4 regions of the Paenibacillus sp. OSY-SE genome follow, and region 1 is predicted to be linked to each of the others. Evidence: riboswitches for the same ligand, from Rfam matches in the RefSeq annotation. Region 1 holds a riboswitch; each other region holds the start of a gene.

Region 1 (4,511 bases):
GAGCGCGGCAGCATTAATATTTCGTTGAATTCGCTAGAGCGGATGATTCGGGCGCTTGACGTAAGTATTGAGGATTTCTTCGCGTTCGATACAGCCAACGTAGACGCCGAACGTCTCGGTATCGCCGGCACACTTGAGCTGCATGTGAAGCTGCTTAAGGGCAGGGAACCGGACGACGTGAAGCTTGTCCATCGCATTGCCACAGATATGCTCGCGACATTTGACCGCAGAATGAATACATAAAATGGAGTAAGGGGCCCGCAAGGCCTCTTTTTTGTATCGTCTCACTTTCCCCTTCATTCAGATGACAGTTTTTCTTCCTTTTTAATCGTGACTGTGATGTCTTCTTCTTCTTCGGCTTCTGTTGTATCTAGGAGGGATAACATCGGATGCTCATATGTAGATTAATCCTTCTTGCTTTTGTGCGTTTTGAGCTGCTGCGCTCCTGTCTGTTGGATTTCGTCCAATAGATTGATGAGGTTGTGTGGAGAAAGGAAACTTCCATTGGATACTGTACAGTCAAATGACCTTATATTCGGCTGCTTCACCGGACTAGGATTGATTTGAGCGGAGGTTTTCCAGTGGATTGCACCATTTCCGCTTAACATGTGAATTTCCATTGGATGTTTTCCAATGGCAGTGCTGCTTCAATACGCTTGGTCACCGATAAGCAGCGCTCAGCTGCTACACTGCCCAAAGCTTGGCAACGCGCGCGGTCCCGAAGCGCTCGTTGTGGTGCAGCTGGAGCGAGTCTGAACCCCTATGGTTCCGTTGCATTCGTGAAATGCACGTGATTCGACGTATTGCAGATATGTTGTGCACGACTGAGTGTATTGCAAGGAATTAGTGTTGTTGTGCACGACTTGGACATATTGATTTATTGTGCTCGATTGGGCTTTGGGGCTCTTGCAAAAGGCTCGAGGCAGTACTGTGAAGCGGTACTCGGTGAGAAGGCTTATGAGCCCTGTCCTTACCCTGCCCTTATGTGCACTCTCCCATATAATCAGGAGTGATAACGTCGAGGAAAAGGTACACGTAATATCATACACAAATGACATGACCACAGGAGGGATATGTTACGGAAAAGACAGACGGTCATATCTTGCGCGAACGGCATGACGTAAGCCAATGAGGAGAGTGAACCGAACGCACAAAGGGAGCCGCCTCCTTCTGATGGAAGGGGAGAATGAAGCAAAGGGGCGGTTGAAGCGAATCACCGAAGTGTGATGCCACTGCACGAACGGAACATTTCGTTACTGATCACAACTCGTGATATATGACAATCTTGGAAATGTGAGACATGCAATATACATAATTTCACTGCAATAACCGATAAATGATAGTGAAGGAGCGGCCGCTTCTGAGTGATAGGTTTCGAGAAGAGGATAATTTTCAATTATGTATATGAATATATGAATAAATAATCATGTAATAACAGAAAAAGGCACACCGTTCGAGAGAATGTGCCGCAAAGCTACAGGGGCTAATGTCTTCCTTCCGGCAGATGATGCCAGCCTGTTGCCTGCCATCCTGATTCTTATGATGAAGAAGGTGACAATGGGGGCGCCTTTTTTTATTTTCTTGATTCTACAATATGCACACGATGGAAGGAGAATGACGTAATCATGCGGTTTACTTTTAAAAAGTGGTCTATGTTGCTAATGTCTTGTCTGCTTTTTGTGACTTCCTTCTCAGCAGCCGGTGCAGCCAACCGTCCGACGACGATGGCTCAGAACGGAATGGTAACTACGCCTCACTATTTGGCATCCGCGGCGGCTCTGCAAGCGCTTGAGGATGGGGGCAACGCCGTGGAAGCCGCCATTGCGGCCGCATCCACGCTCGCCGTCGTCTATCCGCACTATACGAGCATTGGCGGAGACAGCTTCTGGCTGATCTACAACGCCAAGACGAAAGAAGTCAAGGCGCTGAACGCGAGCGGGCGATCGGGAGAGAACGTCACCATCGATTTTTATAAAAATAAAGGGTATGACAAAATCCCATCGCGCGGATATCTTGCGGCCAACACTGTGCCGGGGGCGGTATCTGGCTGGGGAGAAGCTTATGAATATGCTAAAAAGTCGATGGACCGCCATTTGCCATGGGACAAAGTGCTGGAACGGGCCATTGGATATGCGGAAAATGGCTACCCGGTAACTCCGAATCAGGAGTACTGGACGAAGCTGAATCTAGATACAAGCGACAAGGAATTGAAAAACCTGCAGCGCTTCGAAAGCTTCCGTGACACCTTCCTGAAGCCGAACGGGGAAGCTTATAAACCAGGTGAAGTCATGGTGCAGAAGGACTTGGCCAAGACATTGCAGACAATTGCGAACAAAGGGGCAGACGCCTTCTATAAAGGTGAAATCGCCGATAAAATCGTCAAGGACATTCAGGAAAATGGCGGAGTGCTGACGAATAAGGATTTTGCCGAGCACAAAGCGGATTGGGTGAAGCCGATTTCTGTCGATTACCGCGGATATACAGCGTACAACGTTCCGCCGAACTCGCAGGGCATGGCGTCATTGTCCATTCTCAACATTTTGAACAACTTTGATGTGAAGAGTATGGGTGAAGGCACGGCCGATTATTACCATGTTATCGTGGAGGCTACCAAGCAGGCATTTGCCGATCGGGACAAGTGGCTGACTGACCCTGATTTCGTTGATATTCCGCTTGACCAGCTGTTGTCTAAGCAGCATGGCCAAGACATGGCTGCCCGCATTGATATGAAGAAAGCGGCAGAATCCGTCAAGCCGCTCGATCCAAAAGGGGATACGGTATGGCTTGGCTTCGTGGATAAGGACGGCAACGCCGTATCTTTGATTCAGAGCCATTACTTTGACTATGGTGCAGGCGTCGTCGCTAAGGACACCGGCGTTATTTTGCAAAATCGGGGCAGCTTCTTCTCCTTGGACCCGAACCATATTAACAAGCTGGAACCGAAAAAGCGCACGTTCCATACGTTGAATCCGGCGATGCTCTTAAAAGGAAATAAGCCATATGTGCTGTACGGCACGCAGGGCGGCGAAGGGCAACCGCAGACACAGACGGCGCTTATTACGCGAATTGTCGACTTCGGATTTACAGTGCAGGATGCGATCGAAGCGCCGAGATGGCTGCATGGACGCAACTGGGGATCCTCGTCGAACGATCTGAAGATGGAAGGACGCGTTCCGCAGGCGGTACGGGATGAACTCGTGAAGCGCGGCCATCCGGTGCAGCCGATTGCCGAATACACGGATACGGTTGGCCAATCGGGTGTCATTCTGATTAATCCGGACACCAACGTCAAATTCGGCGGTGCCGATCCGCGGGGCGAAGGAGCGGCGCTAGGCTATTAATTAAATGGATGTGTGAGACGGAAGACTGCCGGGCAAGTACCGGCAGTCTGCTGCCGTCGCAACGCAATGACGGCGCTAGAGGTAGGAAATGGAGATGAAACCGATGGGAAAGTTGGAACCGTTTCTCAACAAAGCGATGGCTAGAAACGGGTTGTTATCACGGTTTACTGGGAAGCTGGGAAATAAGCTGGCGGCGTGGTTTCTCATCGTCGCATTAATTCCGCTGCTGCTTACATCCCTGTATTTATATCAGTTCAGTTCGAAGCAGTTGGTAGACAAACAAACAGAATCATACGTGAAATTAGTTACAAGTACGTCGCTTATTATGAATCAATGGTTAACGGAGCGCATGTCGCAAATGGACATTTTGTCCCTCACTACAGACATTCGTTCAACTGACCAAGCGGCGAAGGCTGAGTTTATCCAACAATTTACGAAGAGCGCGAACGTGTTTGACGGCAATACATATATCGGTTCAAACGGCATCGTAATTGCGGATACGTTCCCAGACAGTGTCGGCATCGACTTGTCTGAGCGTCCATTTTTCCAGAACGGATTGAAAGGCAAATCAAGCTATACCGACGTTATATTGGCGAAGACGACAGGCAAGCGCTCCATTATCGTCGCATCGCCGGTCAAAGGGAAGCAAGAGAACGTCATCGGAGTGCTGACCGGTCTTATTAACTTCGAGGCGTTCGCCGATCGCTTTCTGCAGGATCTGTACATCGATAACGGAGCGGTCTATCCGATCATAGTCGACAATTTGGGGCAGATTCAGCTGCATCCGAACAAGGAATGGCTCGGAAAAAAAGTGAGCGAACTTGAGCTTGCTTCGGATTTGGGCGGCATTTTGCTGAAGCAGGAGAATGAGGCATCTTCTTACCATTATACAGATAACGGTGAATCCTACGTGGTAGCCTATTCCCCGATTCAGGCTACTGGGTACGGCCTTTATTTGCATATACCGGAAACGTCCATTACCTCGGCTGTATCTTCGATGAAGACCAATGTTACGGTCATCATGCTCTTCGTCACTATCTTGGTCATGTTCATCGCAATCATCCTATCCCGCAGTATTACAAGACCTATTGCTAAAGTGGCTGTTGTAGCGGAGCAGGTGTCGATTGGCGAATTGACCGTTGAACCGCTATCTGTCCGTACCAAGGATGA
Region 2 (4,511 bases), on a different contig from region 1:
ATGTGGACGTCTACTACAGTACAAGTAACAATGTATCCATGACGACGGGCTCGTGGAGCACCGAACCGCCGCAAGATCTGACGACGGTAAAAGCTCTGAAATTCGTGTTTGCGCAGCAAACTGCTTTAAAACCTGGGGAAACGAAAGTGCTGGAATGGACGATGCGGTCGCCTGTTGGGGCACCGGTCGGAGATGAGGAGATCGCATGGAATTCTTTCGGCTTTACGGCTTCACGGACCGACACAAATACCGACCTGTTGCCAGCCGAACCGCTCAAGGTAGGAATTAAAATCAAGAATAGTCCGAAGGCTGAGATCGGCAATTATGTTTGGTTTGACAAAGATGGCACCGGAATTCAGACGAATGATTCCCATTTAGGCGTCAACGGCGTCAAAGTAGAATTATATGACGCCGACAGTAAGGAACTTCTGGAAGCCACGTTGACAGGTGACGATCATAAAGGGAACCCAGGCTACTATCTGTTTACAGGACTAGATAAAGGTAAATATTTTGCAAAATTCCATCTTCCAGAAGAGTATACGGGGTTCACTAAACAAGGTGCAGGCGATGACAGGAACCTTGATTCCGACGCCAGGCCAGAAGGCACGACGGACATCATTGAGCTCAATAGAGGCGATAAACGCCATGACATCGATGCCGGATTAGTAAAGAGAAAACTCCCGCCTAACCCTGAACCGAAAAAGGGAGCAATCGGAAAATATGTCTGGTTTGATACGAACGGCAATGGAATTCAGGACGATGGGGATACTGGCATCAACGGTGTTACCGTGGAGTTGTACAACAATGAAGGCAACAAGAAGCTCGCTTCCACAGTAACCCGCTCCGTATACTACAGTTCAGTTACGAATTCGGTCTATGATCCTACAGTAACGGGTTCTGTGTATGATCCGACTGTGACTGACTATGTATACAGGTCCGGCTATTATCTCTTCGATAACTTGGATGCAGGCGATTATAAGGTCAAATTCTTTGCACCGGACGGTTATACCTTCACTCTGAAAGACACAGGCGACAATAGGGCACTTGATTCCAACGCTTATAAGGACGGGTGGACAGATGTCATAGCTCTTGCCCAAGGTGAGCATAACATGACAATCGATGCGGGACTCGTTCGCAAACCGGTAGATCCAGTTGAACCTAATAAAGGTTCCATCGGTAATTACGTCTGGTTCGATGCGAACCGCAATGGGATTCAGGATGACGGGGACACTGGCATGAACGGCATTACCATACAACTGTACGATACTAACGGCACATGGTTAAGATCAACGGTGACAGAATCGGTATATAAAGACACGGTTACCGGCGCAGTGTACGAATCAGGCAAACCTGGATACTATCTCTTCGATAACTTGGATGCAGGCGATTATAAGGTCAGATTCATTGCACCGGACGGCTACACTTTCACTTTGAAAGGTGCAGGAGACGATCGTTCACTTGATTCCGACGCTTATAAGGACGGGTGGACAGATGTCATAGCTCTTGCCCAAGGCGAGCATAACATGACAATCGATGCGGGACTGATTCGCAAACCGTCGGCACCAGGCCCAGATCCCGATCCTGATCGACCAGGCGGGTCAGACAATTCCGGAGGGGATCCATCTACACCGAATCCAACGACGGAGCCTGATAGACCGTCTGAGCCATCTAATCCGGATTCAGAACGAGACGAACCTTCCGATGTCAATTATCCAGGAGACAACACTGAAGGAGAACAAGATGAAAATAACGATGACGCTAATGATACCGAGATAGATGGCGATACCGACTCCAAGCCAATAACGGATGAACAGCCAAAATCCAAACCAAAAAATATGGATACGCTGCCTCAAACAGGCGAAGAATCCCCTGTCACACCTGTCATCGGTGTCATCTTATGTACGTTAGCTCTCGTCGCATGGTTAGCACGAAAAAAATTGTTCGCGCAAAGCTAACCAAATAGCCGTCAAGGAAAGATGCCTCACGGCTTGTAACTGCCCAAAATAGTATGTACAACCTTTTCTGATTCATATATAGTGTAAATAGTTACATTGATATTCGAAATGGATAACGGCAAACTCTAGCGAAAGCAGAGGACGCAAAGCCACGGGTCTAATGCATGTGTATACATGCGATGACAGCCGGGTTGCCCTAATTGCGACATTTGTCGTCGCGCTTATTTGAGCGCCGCCGTTAGGGCGGCGCTTTTTGTCGTCGCCCTAACATACCGTTATTCATCTCATTCAAGCATAAATCTTAAAAGTGCGTGTTCAAAAAGGCCGGTTGTCAGCACCGAGAAGGTTACAGGAACTCGAAGCGTATGCTTCCGAAGCGAGCTTTGCTCCGCAAAATTTGTAAGGAGCAGCGCAGTGTAGGCGAGACTACATGAGCAGCGGACTTTTTGAACAACCTCTAAAAGAATGGGAGATGGTATTATGTCGAAACGTGTTGTTTCAATATTAGGCACTTATAACGCTGCGGTATACAGACGACAGCATTATACACAACGAGGAAAGTGGTATGTACCCTTATTCGTCACCATTATGATTGCGGCCTTGTTCTGTTCCTCTCAATCAGCACATGCAGCCAATAAACATCCCGCGACTGCATCAAGCGGCTCATCTGACCTTTATACCCAGACGATTGTGAAGTCAAGTTCGAAGAACCAAACTGATTTCATTGTGCAAGGCGTATCCATCGGCATGAGCGAACAAGCTTTGATTGATGTGTTAGGAGAACCAGCCCGCAAAGATGTAAGCGAATACGGCTTTGAATGGTTTATCTACAATCACAATTATAAGCGGTACTTGCAAGTCGGCGTAAATAACAGCAAAGTAGTAGCTCTCTACACGAACGCCCAAGATTGGACATCCGCGAGCGGCATTCAATTTGGTTCGACGAAATCAGAGGTGGAAGCTGCACTCGGCCCCGCACTCACCAAGATAAAAAAAGGGAACACCAATTATAATTACAAAGACAACGGCGGCAAGCTGAGCATTCATCGAGTTGGCGACCTGTATGCAACCGTATTTTACGATTTGAACCAGCAGGGCACGGTTACGGCGATTCAGCTTATCGCTGCGGAAACGGAATTAGCGTTTAAAGGATACTACGGTACGCCTAGTGAACGCTTGCGTGAAAGCTTTGAACGGGAAGTGTTCGATCTGACCAATGCTATCCGCGTGCGCTACGGCAAGGAACCATACGAGTGGAACGATGTTATTGCGGATACAGCACGCAAACATAGCACAGATATGAAGAGCAGAAATTTTTTCAACCATAACGACCCTGACGGAAAAACACCTTTCGATCGGATCAAAAAGGACGGCATCACTTACAAAGTGGCTGGAGAAAACATTGCAGCCGGCCAGACAAGTGCCATCTTTGTCCACGAGGACTGGATGAACTCTAGCAAGCACCGCAAAAATATAATTGGGGATTATGAACAACTGGGCGTCGGGATATCCTTCGGGGGCAAATCAAATGTGTTCTACACGCAAAACTTTTATACTCCAAATCTTTGACGCCACGCTCCGGACAAGCATGTTACGGACAAGCACGCACAGCCGCCGCATGAATAAGATGTGGCGGCTTTCATTGCAGCTTTCCGCTCCAACTTTAAGTGCGTAATCAAAATGGTCACTTTTCAGCACCGAGAAGGGCCTTAATAATGAGCCGATGTGTCGGATTATCCATCGGTTCGCAAGTAATCAGCGTCAATTGCTTGTCATCCTTGTTCTGATCAAGCACGGACAAGTCTTCCGGTTCGACTATAAACTTCGTATTCACCTTGTATACATAAGTGTTGTTCGTCGTTTCGATCTTAATTTCATCGCCGGCTTCGAGTTCGTCAAGCCGATTGAAGTGCCGTCCGAATGTTTGGCTGCGGTGACTCGCTAGAACGAAGTTCCCCGTTGTGCCCGGCGTGCGATTCGGCACTACGACCCCACTTCCATGCTTCAACGACTGTGCTGTGGCTCCCGCAAGCATCGGCTCCCGCAAATCGATTTTCTCAATCGAGATGGCGCCATATAAAGGTATGCCGTCTATCATCACTTCAGGATCTGGAGCTGGTTCTGGAGTTCGTACATCAGATGTAGGGAGGGATGCTTTAGAGAGTAGAGGCTGTGCCAAGTTATCCGCGTAAGAGCTTTCCTTCGGAATAGCGTCCCATTCGGTCAGCAAATGCAACTCTCGCTGTTGTTCCACATACTGCACCCACTTGGGATAAAAGATTAATATTAAACCGACAAGCAGCAACGTGAGCGCAGTTACGTTCCATATTTTCATTTTGACGCGTGTGTTCATGGCAATGATTGCACTCCCTTTCCACGTTAAAGTGCGTGATCACAAGTGGACTTTTCGAACAACCTCTTAAAGTATGACCTTATTATGTTTACGCAAATGGCGCTATTCTGATTCGGATGCAACACGCTATCTGTCGGATGTTGTTGTCCATTGCCATGTATGCAGCGGTTGCAGCTTCTGCGCCAGCCCCCGACGCTCCAACT
Region 3 (4,511 bases), on a different contig from region 1:
AGATCGTGACATCGCCGCCCATCTCGCGCAGTTCCCGGATAGACTGCTTAATTCCTTGATATTGGGCGTTGTCTACATTCTTTTCATTCAGGACAGAGTATCCTCCCCAGCCCCATTGCACTTTACCGTCAACGATTTGCTTCGAGATGGATTGAATAAAGCCGAGATTGAAGAATTTCACGCCTGTATCCTCTGAAATTCTGACGAGGTTAGGCGCACCGTTGTTGGAATAGCCTGGCTTAGTAACCCATGCAACCATATCCATGAACGGAGAATTGACTTGCTTCGGCCACTCGATTCCTTCACCAACCCCAAAGTTATACTCTGGAGATACCGCCGCTTCGACAACCGTAATCGTGCGAGCTTTTTCTGCCGTTAATCCTTGTGAATCCGTTACGGAATACGTCAGCTGATACTTGCCAGCCAGATTGGTGTTTACTTCTCCCGTCACTGCAATGCGCGACGTTAAATCTCCGTCTTCCACGTCGGTAGCGGTTATGCCGGCCAGCTTATCGAACACGTCGCCGACTTGAATCGTGTAGTCCGATACGCCATGCAATACAGGCGCTTGATTCTTGCCTGGAGTCTCATCGCCCAGAATGAATTGTCTATTCATTTCCGGGCTGTTATTCGATACCCGCTGAACAAGTTCCATGCTTGCAATCTCGGCATCTCCCTTAAGTTTGAACGTATAGGATCTGCCAGGTTCAATCGTTTTGGCGTCATAAACCGATTTCAAATCGACGACCGTATAACCGTTCTCATTGGTTACGGTTCCTGCCAAATAATCGCCGGAAGTCAACGGTCCATCGGCTTGGATGTAAAGCTTCGGCAGCTTAACCGTTTTTGCGCCTCTTTCCACGGCTCTCAATACTTGATTCGATTCGGTCAAAGACTCGTTATTGACGAGGGTAATTTCATACCCTTTATTGTCGCCCCAAGGCTCTGTATACGGTTTCATAGCAGCCGTCACGTCCAGCTTGGCATATTGGATCTCATGTGTTTTCAACGGCTGACTTCCAAAGAGGCCTTCTTTCGTCGCCTTTGTTAATTTGTCACGCTTGGCAGGGTTCGTAGTAGGGGCATCATTGGCAGCCATCCAAGCAATGACGCCGCCTAAACCGTGCGCAAGCACATATTTCGTTTTCTCATGAATGGATTTTTCATTGTCATACGTGTAGAATACGCCAGTTGTGTCATCATACAGATAGGGAGCTTTTGCAAAATCATCCCAGTATTCTTTGAGATTCGGGTATGTGGCCTTCAACTTGTCGAGATTGCGATAAGACCAAGTCCCTGTTCGGCGGCCGCCGTCCCCAAGGACGAGAGGGGATTCGCCAACCGCGCCGCGGGATGGAGTGTAATCCGCATCCTTGGCAGATAGTGCGGCTTCACCGAATAGTCCCGGATGATTCGGGTCGGATCCTTGCGACACTTTATCCCAGCCGCGAGTATAGTAAGCCGCTCCGATGACAATCTTGCTCGGCTCGGCACCTTGCTGAATCAAATAGTTCACGCTCTCGTCAATGGATAGATTGTTGCCGGTGAGCGGGTCATTTGGATTCGGATACAAGCCGGTGTGATGGCCGCTTACCTCATCCCATGCGCCGCGCATGTCATAAGTCATGATATTGGCAAAATCTACAATGTTAAATAACTTAGGCACATCAATGCCGATATCAATCTTCTTTTTGGGAGCGGGCAGGGCAACAGTCAGCTCATACGCTTTACCAAGCTCGGCTCCTTGTTTATTCAATGCGTTTTTCAAGTCTTGCAGGAGCAAAATATAATTATTTTTATCCTCCGGCGTGGCGTATTTCGTGCCTTCATCGTTTTTATTATCGACCAGATCTGGCTGGCGAACTTCAGCCGGGAACTCCCAGTCCACATCCACGAAGTCCATGTTCGTGTATTTGATGAACTTCATTACATTCTGAACCAGATTCGCCCGCTTCGAAGCATCTGCCGTTACAACGGAGAAGTCACCTGATTTGGACCATCCGCCAAGAGAGATGCCGATTTTCAGATTCGGATTTTCTGCACGCAATTGCTGCAGGGCGATAAGTGCGCCGGCATTGGCTGCATCCCATTGTACGCCATCCTGGCCGACAGGCGCGCCTACAGCCACATCCTTGTCCGTAAAGACGAGGTTGCCTTGGGCATCAAAATCGAGGAACGCATAGTTCAAGTGGGTTAATTGATCCGAGGGAATATCCTTGGGATAAAAGCTCCCTTGTCCTCCCCAGATCGACCAATCGCCATAATACATGACATTACGGATTTCCTTTGTCGAGCTCTGCTTTACAACAGGTTCCTTTGCTGCGGGAATAGTCGTTCCTGCATAGGCCGGCGCCAATGAAGATACGAACATCATAATGGTCATCACCGTCATTGCGAATAACCTTCGGGCACTCTGCTTTCTCCTTGTCTTCATCCGTGTTCACTTCCTATCAATGTATTATATTAATAGGCAGCTAGGGTGTTTCTTACTATGAGCAATTCATAAATAACGCATACGACTAATAGGGAGTGGATTCTATTAATCGGCAACTGGCTGGCATAGAATTTCTTCTTTAGCCCCTTTAGCTTTGCGTCACTAGATTTCCCTAGCTTTGCCTAGTAATACCTGTGTAAAAATGCATGCGCTTTCATTTTCGATCTTCACAGGTGGAAATAATGTTTTGACTATTCATTCTGTATGCAGAACGATGCCTGTTTGTATCGTTTAATATACAGTAAATACGCGCTTATTTAATGGGACTTAAGAATTAATTGTGAAAGGCAGCACATAGTTCGATTTTATTATTCATTTGAAATGCCAGACATGATAGAACGGCTGTGATAAGGGAGTTCATTTTTATGCCAACTCGTTTGATAATATGTCTCAGCCCAGTAACCGTATACTTCTTCTAGCATTCCTTGTAATATATTTTTACATATTTTGGGTATGTAGAAGAATCTGAGCAATAGGTCATAGGAAGGAGGAAAGGATACAATATACACCATAAAATGGTGAGAATTAACTGGTGGTTTTGCTTTGTATGCAAAGTGCATGCTTTCGAAGCGGGCTTTGCTTCGCTAAGCATCTAGGAGGTACGCCATGATGAACAAAACCATTTTAATAACTGGAGGCCGGGCTCTTGGGGAGGAGAGTTGAACAGGTAGTTGTTGGCTTATCATCAGCCGCAAGAAGTTCGCGTCTTTTTGCGCAATGAAGCAGCAGTTCAACGACTCTAGAACGACACGGAACTGCTACGGTAATGGAGTTTTTTCTTTATTTTTCCCAACCTCTCAGGTTCATAGATCCAGCTCCAATCCTAGAGCCACAAGGGATACAGGTAATTTGAGAATGGTTTCTGGTTTATTTAGTTTCGGTTGGGAAAATAATGGCGAAACCCGCGCCGCTGCGAATGCGACGATATTTTCTTCCTAACCTTGCCTGAAATGCTGGATGTCTTATCCTGCACTTTCGATTAGGATGTTCAGTTGCTAATCGCTGTCCGCAAGGCAAGTTTCGCGTATTATCAACGGCTGCAGCCACCGTGAGAGATAACGAGTGAAGGGGAGAATATCGAGGTCAAGCTGGACGGAGGCGATGCACCGGAAGGAGCCTTAATTGGACGTATCTCCTGGTATCGTCGAAGGGAGAGCTAGAGTCGTGACGGATCCGAGCACGGCCGCACTCAAGGAAGGTGAAATAAAAACAACTATGGATATTAGAGGAAATTAAAGGTATTATTATGGTTGATTTCTAAAATAAAGGAGGAAGGCGATGGAGCTATAGTTTAACGAAGTGGGGCTGTATTTTATCCAGAAAGGTGGGGTTGGAAAATGAATAAAAAGATTGCTTTTATTTTTATTCTAGCAGTTTTTTTGGTATCTAGCGTCAACGCTTATGACGCGGAGTACAGTTATGATGAGAATGGAAACATAAAGAATATCACGAATGATGATACGGATATCACATATCAGGCAGATAAGAATGGCAATATGACAAGTAGAAGTGTGAGCAAGAAGGTATACGAAAAGGTGACAAACAGTGATTTTAAAAACGTAAACAATGCCGGCAAGGCGATTGGCTGGTCCTATGTGACGGATAGGGAAGCGGTATCCAGTTATGGCATTCAAAAGATTGGATCGAGAAATCATCAGCAAATTCAAGCTTCTAATATGCCTATTGGAAGTTCGATTGGCATTAAGCAAACGATTTCTATTTCTGCAGATTCAAATAAATACCTACGAGGTATGAAAAGTTCTTTGAAGATTGAACATCTGCAGAATGCGGAGGCAATAATGGCGCTCGAATTTGTGGATGACAATGGCAAGGTTATCGAAAGAGTTGCTAAAAAAAGCACGTTAACGAGCAATTTCTTTTATACAATAAGTGAGAAAATAGGTAGTGTTCCCGATAATGCAAAAAAAGCAGTCATTCAATTAGTGATTCACGCAACGGGAAGCAATGCCGCCGGCGCGATAACAATTAGGGGTGTTGATGTTACTTATGATTACGA
Region 4 (4,511 bases), on a different contig from region 1:
TGACTGTTTGACGGTTTTGGTTGTGATTTTTGCACCGTTCCGGTCGTTACTCCTTTGGCGTTCTTTATGTTGAAAATCTTTTTCTGAAATATTCATCTTATGATGTAGCTCTCAAGTTTTTACTTTTCGGAAAATGAAAAGGTGCTGCTATAATCAAGCACAAGCGCTGGTATCGCCATGTATCAACTTAATGTAGTTTCTGAACTAAGGGGAGAGTGGAGCTAAGTGCTAAAAGAAAAGGATCCTACTATGAACGTAATACCTGAAGGATTACAGCGTTTCAAGCGTAGTCTGTAGGCCCGCATTCCGTAGACCGTATACCGTAGACCGTAGACCCGCATTCCGTAGACTGTATACCGTGGAACGTACTGTTCAGGTCTAGGGTGCAGCAGCACCAAATGGAATAGGTAAATGGTAGGATAGAAAAATAAGACCGTCTGCTTCAGAGAGGCGGTCTTGTTTCTGTTCTGGAAAAGGGCGGAAACGTTAGTGTTCACATTTTTATCACATTATCGCTATCGCTCATGAAAACAACATGGAACTGGATAATTGTTCTGCTCCAAAGCGCATTGTATCGCACAAAAAAACTTAAAATAACCGAAAATTCATCATTTTTTGACATAAGTTGATTTGCATTGTCGAAAAATCGAAAGTAAAATGAAGGTAGGCGTTTAAGTTTTCATCTTAACGTTCCGATGTATTATATGGGTCTTGAGTTGGATGTTCTATCTGTTTCTCAAGTTTATAACCATGTTTTGTATACTTTAGACCTAATCGACGCAGCATGTCGCGAATGCCAGTGCGTGACATTTTAAGATGAAATTCTGACTGCAGCAAGGCATGAATATCGCGCATGCTCCAATGAGAAGCACCTTGAGCAGAAGGCGAAGGAGTGGAGATGATGCGGCGAATCAATTCTCGTTCCTGCTCCGGAGACAGCAACCTTGGTTTGCCTGGAGCGAGGCTGCGGGCAAGTAAATGCTCCATGCCACCTTCGTTGAACAGCTTGACATAAACGGATACGGATTGGCGATGGATGCCCAACTGCGCGGCTACGTCTTTGGCGAAAGCACCAGACATGATGAGTTGGATGGCCCGCACTCGATTGGCGAGTTGAGCATCGTCCAAGCTGGAAGCCAGTTGTTCTAGTGTTGGCTCGTCCCAGCCATGATTGTTGGAGATAGATAGTTTTTTCATCATACTCACTCACTTGAGATTTTATTTTAGTATAGGTCTTCATGAACAAAGGTATTCATTTCCAGTGAGTGGATGTGTAAACAAATACGTATGAAAACCGAAATATAACTTGATAAAGGCAAACTTATCGAAAGGTAAGGACGCAAAGCCTCGGGCCTAACATCCAGCAAGCGGATTATGGCGGCCGGGTTGCCATTCTATGTTGCGGTACATCAACATTTATTTGGTGACGAGGCTATTGGGGACAATAGTCTTTTTTTTTGCGTTTAGAGGATGAATCGGATTATGAATATTGTCTTGGTGAAATTGGAGGGTGGTTCTCCTCACGATGAGATGAACCGGCTGATTGACAGACTAATCCCGCATATTACTCCTGAAAAATACAAAAGACTGGACAGGCTCCGTAAGCAGAAGGAGCGGCAGCGCTTGGTCGTCGCGGATATTCTGGTCCGCAGTCTGCTTTGTCGTAAATTGGGACAGCGAAACGATGAGCTTGTTTTTCGCACCAATGAATACGGCAAGCCCTATCTTAAAGGGAATCCCGTTTATTTCAACGTCTCCCATTCAGGAAATATCGTCGTGGCTGCGGTTGATGATGCGCCAATCGGAATTGATATTGAACGAATGAGAGAGTGGGATATGGATGTGGCTCGTCTTATATGCGCGCCGCGCGAGTGGGATATGCTCACATGTACAGACGGTGATCGCGCGCGCCAGGAACGGTTCTTCACCATTTGGACGGCGAAAGAGAGCTGTCTCAAGGCGATCGGAATGGGGTTTGGCATGCTTCCGAGCTTGCTCGAAATCGTGACAGAAACCGCTGCTGTACCGCATGGCGATCCCGTATGGAGTGTTGACGATTACTATGTAAAACAATACTCCGGGGTTGAAGCAGGCTATAGTATGGCGGTTTGTGCACAGCATGCAGAGTTCACCAAGCAAGTAGAATACATAACAGTGGAACAATTGACTCATCGATTTATGATTTATCGTTGAACGAGATAAAGGAGTGGACATAGATTGGCTTCAATTCAATTGACAGTGGAAAAGTTGGCCGGACACGACGCACATTCTTTTGAGCTGCCGGCGGATACGGTACGCCTCTTGATCGAGCGTTCGAGCGAGCATTCCGTCAAGCTGGAATCCGTTATTTGCGGGGCTTGGGCTGCACTGCTTTCCCGGTTTTACAACTCGGAACAAGTGGCCCTTCATGTTGTGGGATCGGAGAACGGCAAAGGCGCTCATACCATAGTTAGCCAGAGCGACGTAACGATAGCTGGCATCGTGAGCATTCATGACAGTCTGTCGTCCTGCGCTGACACAGTGAGCATGACTTGCTCAGCAGCATTAGAGGACGGTGGCGTTGCGACTTATTGCTGGTGCGGCGCCGGAATCTGTCCCGAGCTTCCGAAGGACCAAGACGTAAGCGGGCTGCACGGCAGATTTCAATATGCTGGCGCAGATGGTGTGACATCACCGATATTTACGATTTATTATGAACAAAATCACTTCCAGCAAACGACGATAAAACGGTTGGCGGTCTACTTCATGCAGCTCCTTCAAGAGGCGGCACGGCATCCGCAGAAAACAATCGGCGAGTTGGAAATGCTGACGGAACAAGATAAACGACAGTTGATTCATGATATGAACCGGACGCAAGTGGAATATCCGAAGACTTTCACGGTACAGGCACTGTTCGAACAGCAGGTGCTTCAAGCTCCAGACCGAGTTGCTGTTGTAGAAGACGAGCGGGAGCTCACATACCGGGAATTGAACAAAAAGGCGAATCAATTAGCCCGCCGTCTGCGGAAGCAGGGGGTGACCCGTGAGCAAACCGTCGGTATTATGGCAGAGCGAACCGCGGAAATGGTCATAGGGATACTGGCGATTTTAAAAGCAGGAGGAACTTATGTCCCCCTAGATCCCGATCACCCGCAGGACCGCATTCAATACGTATTGGAGGACAGCGGCACTCAATTGGTACTGACGAGCCGGCTAGCGGCCGATTATTTATCCGGCGCAATCGAACGCGTCATCATCGACGACCCGGATCTTGCCACTGAGCTGGAGGATAATCTGTCCCCTGTCAATCAGCCGGAGGATCTTATCTATATCATTTACACATCAGGCTCGACAGGCCGGCCGAAAGGTGTGATGGTAACGCACCGCAATGTCATCCGGCTGGTCAAACATACGAACTATGTGAAGTTCGGCCAAGACGATCGCATCTTGCAGACGGGATCGCTGGTGTTCGATGCATCGACCTTTGAAATCTGGGGCTCGCTCTTGAACGGATTGGGACTGGTGTTGGTTGATAAAACGACGATATTGGATGCAGAGCAGCTGGAACAAGCCATTATCCGTCACGGCGTGACGATTATGTTCCTGACGACGGCGCTGTTCATTCAATTGGTGGACCGCAACCCGCGCATATTCGCTCCGCTCCGCCAACTGCTCGTCGGTGGAGAACTGATGTCGCCGAAGCATTTCTACCGCGCGGCGAAAGAGTGTGCGCCAATCGCGATATCCAATATTTACGGCCCAACCGAGAATACGACGTTTTCCACCTCTTTCGAGTTGAAGCACGAGGTGGATGGAACGATACCCATCGGTACACCGATTACGAACTCGACTGCCTATGTCGTGAATGAGTACGGCAAGCTGCAGCCAATAGGGGCGGTAGGCGAGCTGTGGGTCGGCGGCGAGGGTGTTGCGCGCGGCTATTTGAATCAGGAGGAGCTGACCCAGGAGAAGTTCATCGATAGCCCATTTGTGCAAGGGGAACGGATTTATAAGACGGGCGACCTTGTGCGGATGCTGCCGAACGGCAGTATTGAATTTGTGGGCCGTAAGGATCACCAAGTGAAGATTCGCGGCTATCGGATGGAGCTTGGTGAGATTGAAGCGCAAATTCATGCTCACGAGCAGGTGACTGAATCGATTGTCATCGACTTCGAAGAGACTCCGGGTCAGAAGGCGCTTTGCGCCTATATCGTGGCGGAAGGCGGTATGACGGCGGCCGAAATCCGGGAGTATCTGTCACAGCATCTGCCGGAATATATGGTGCCTGCCTATTTCATGTTCCTGGACCGGATGCCGCTTACGATTAACGGTAAGATCGACCGGGCGAAGCTGCCGCAGCCAGAGAAGCGGGAGCGGGCTGCCGCCGGCTATACGGCGCCTGTCAGCGAGACGGAAATCAAGCTCGCGTACATGTGGGAGGAACTGCTCGGCATTGCGCCAATCGGAACGAAGGACCATTTCTTCGAACTGGGAGGGCACTCGTTGAAGATGGCTCAGCTGCAGGCGAAGAT

Evidence for each region. A riboswitch is a leader RNA that binds a small molecule or an ion and turns the genes downstream of it on or off. The one in region 1 is predicted to bind cyclic di-GMP.
Region 2: linked by a shared signal. The riboswitch ahead of A372_RS0118685 (CAP domain-containing protein) and the one ahead of ggt (gamma-glutamyltransferase) in region 1 are both predicted to bind cyclic di-GMP.
Region 3: linked by a shared signal. The riboswitch ahead of A372_RS33445 (glycosyl hydrolase family 18 protein) and the one ahead of ggt (gamma-glutamyltransferase) in region 1 are both predicted to bind cyclic di-GMP.
Region 4: linked by a shared signal. The riboswitch ahead of A372_RS0114780 (4'-phosphopantetheinyl transferase family protein) and the one ahead of ggt (gamma-glutamyltransferase) in region 1 are both predicted to bind cyclic di-GMP.

The regions. Positions count from the first base shown of each region.
Region 1 covers NZ_ALKF01000188.1:85,260-89,770, forward strand. The annotation lists gene A372_RS0118205 (helix-turn-helix domain-containing protein) at 1-243, shown strand, start outside; gene A372_RS39095 (hypothetical protein) at 634-756, shown strand; cyclic di-GMP riboswitch class I at 1,434-1,526, shown strand; gene ggt (gamma-glutamyltransferase) at 1,626-3,341, shown strand; gene A372_RS0118225 (methyl-accepting chemotaxis protein) at 3,445-4,511, shown strand, end outside.
Region 2 covers NZ_ALKF01000189.1:73,539-78,049, forward strand. The annotation lists gene A372_RS0118680 (SdrD B-like domain-containing protein) at 1-1,955, shown strand, start outside; cyclic di-GMP riboswitch class I at 2,063-2,154, shown strand; gene A372_RS0118685 (CAP domain-containing protein) at 2,436-3,524, shown strand; gene A372_RS0118690 (class D sortase) at 3,640-4,308, opposite strand; gene A372_RS0118695 (MBL fold metallo-hydrolase) at 4,435-4,511, opposite strand, start outside.
Region 3 covers NZ_ALKF01000159.1:4,520-9,030, reverse strand. The annotation lists gene A372_RS33445 (glycosyl hydrolase family 18 protein) at 1-2,434, opposite strand, end outside; cyclic di-GMP riboswitch class I at 2,543-2,627, opposite strand; gene A372_RS0106920 (hypothetical protein) at 3,832-4,511, shown strand, end outside.
Region 4 covers NZ_ALKF01000182.1:56-4,566, forward strand. The annotation lists gene A372_RS0114775 (helix-turn-helix domain-containing protein) at 685-1,200, opposite strand; cyclic di-GMP riboswitch class I at 1,305-1,394, shown strand; gene A372_RS0114780 (4'-phosphopantetheinyl transferase family protein) at 1,483-2,193, shown strand; gene A372_RS0114785 (non-ribosomal peptide synthetase) at 2,218-4,511, shown strand, end outside.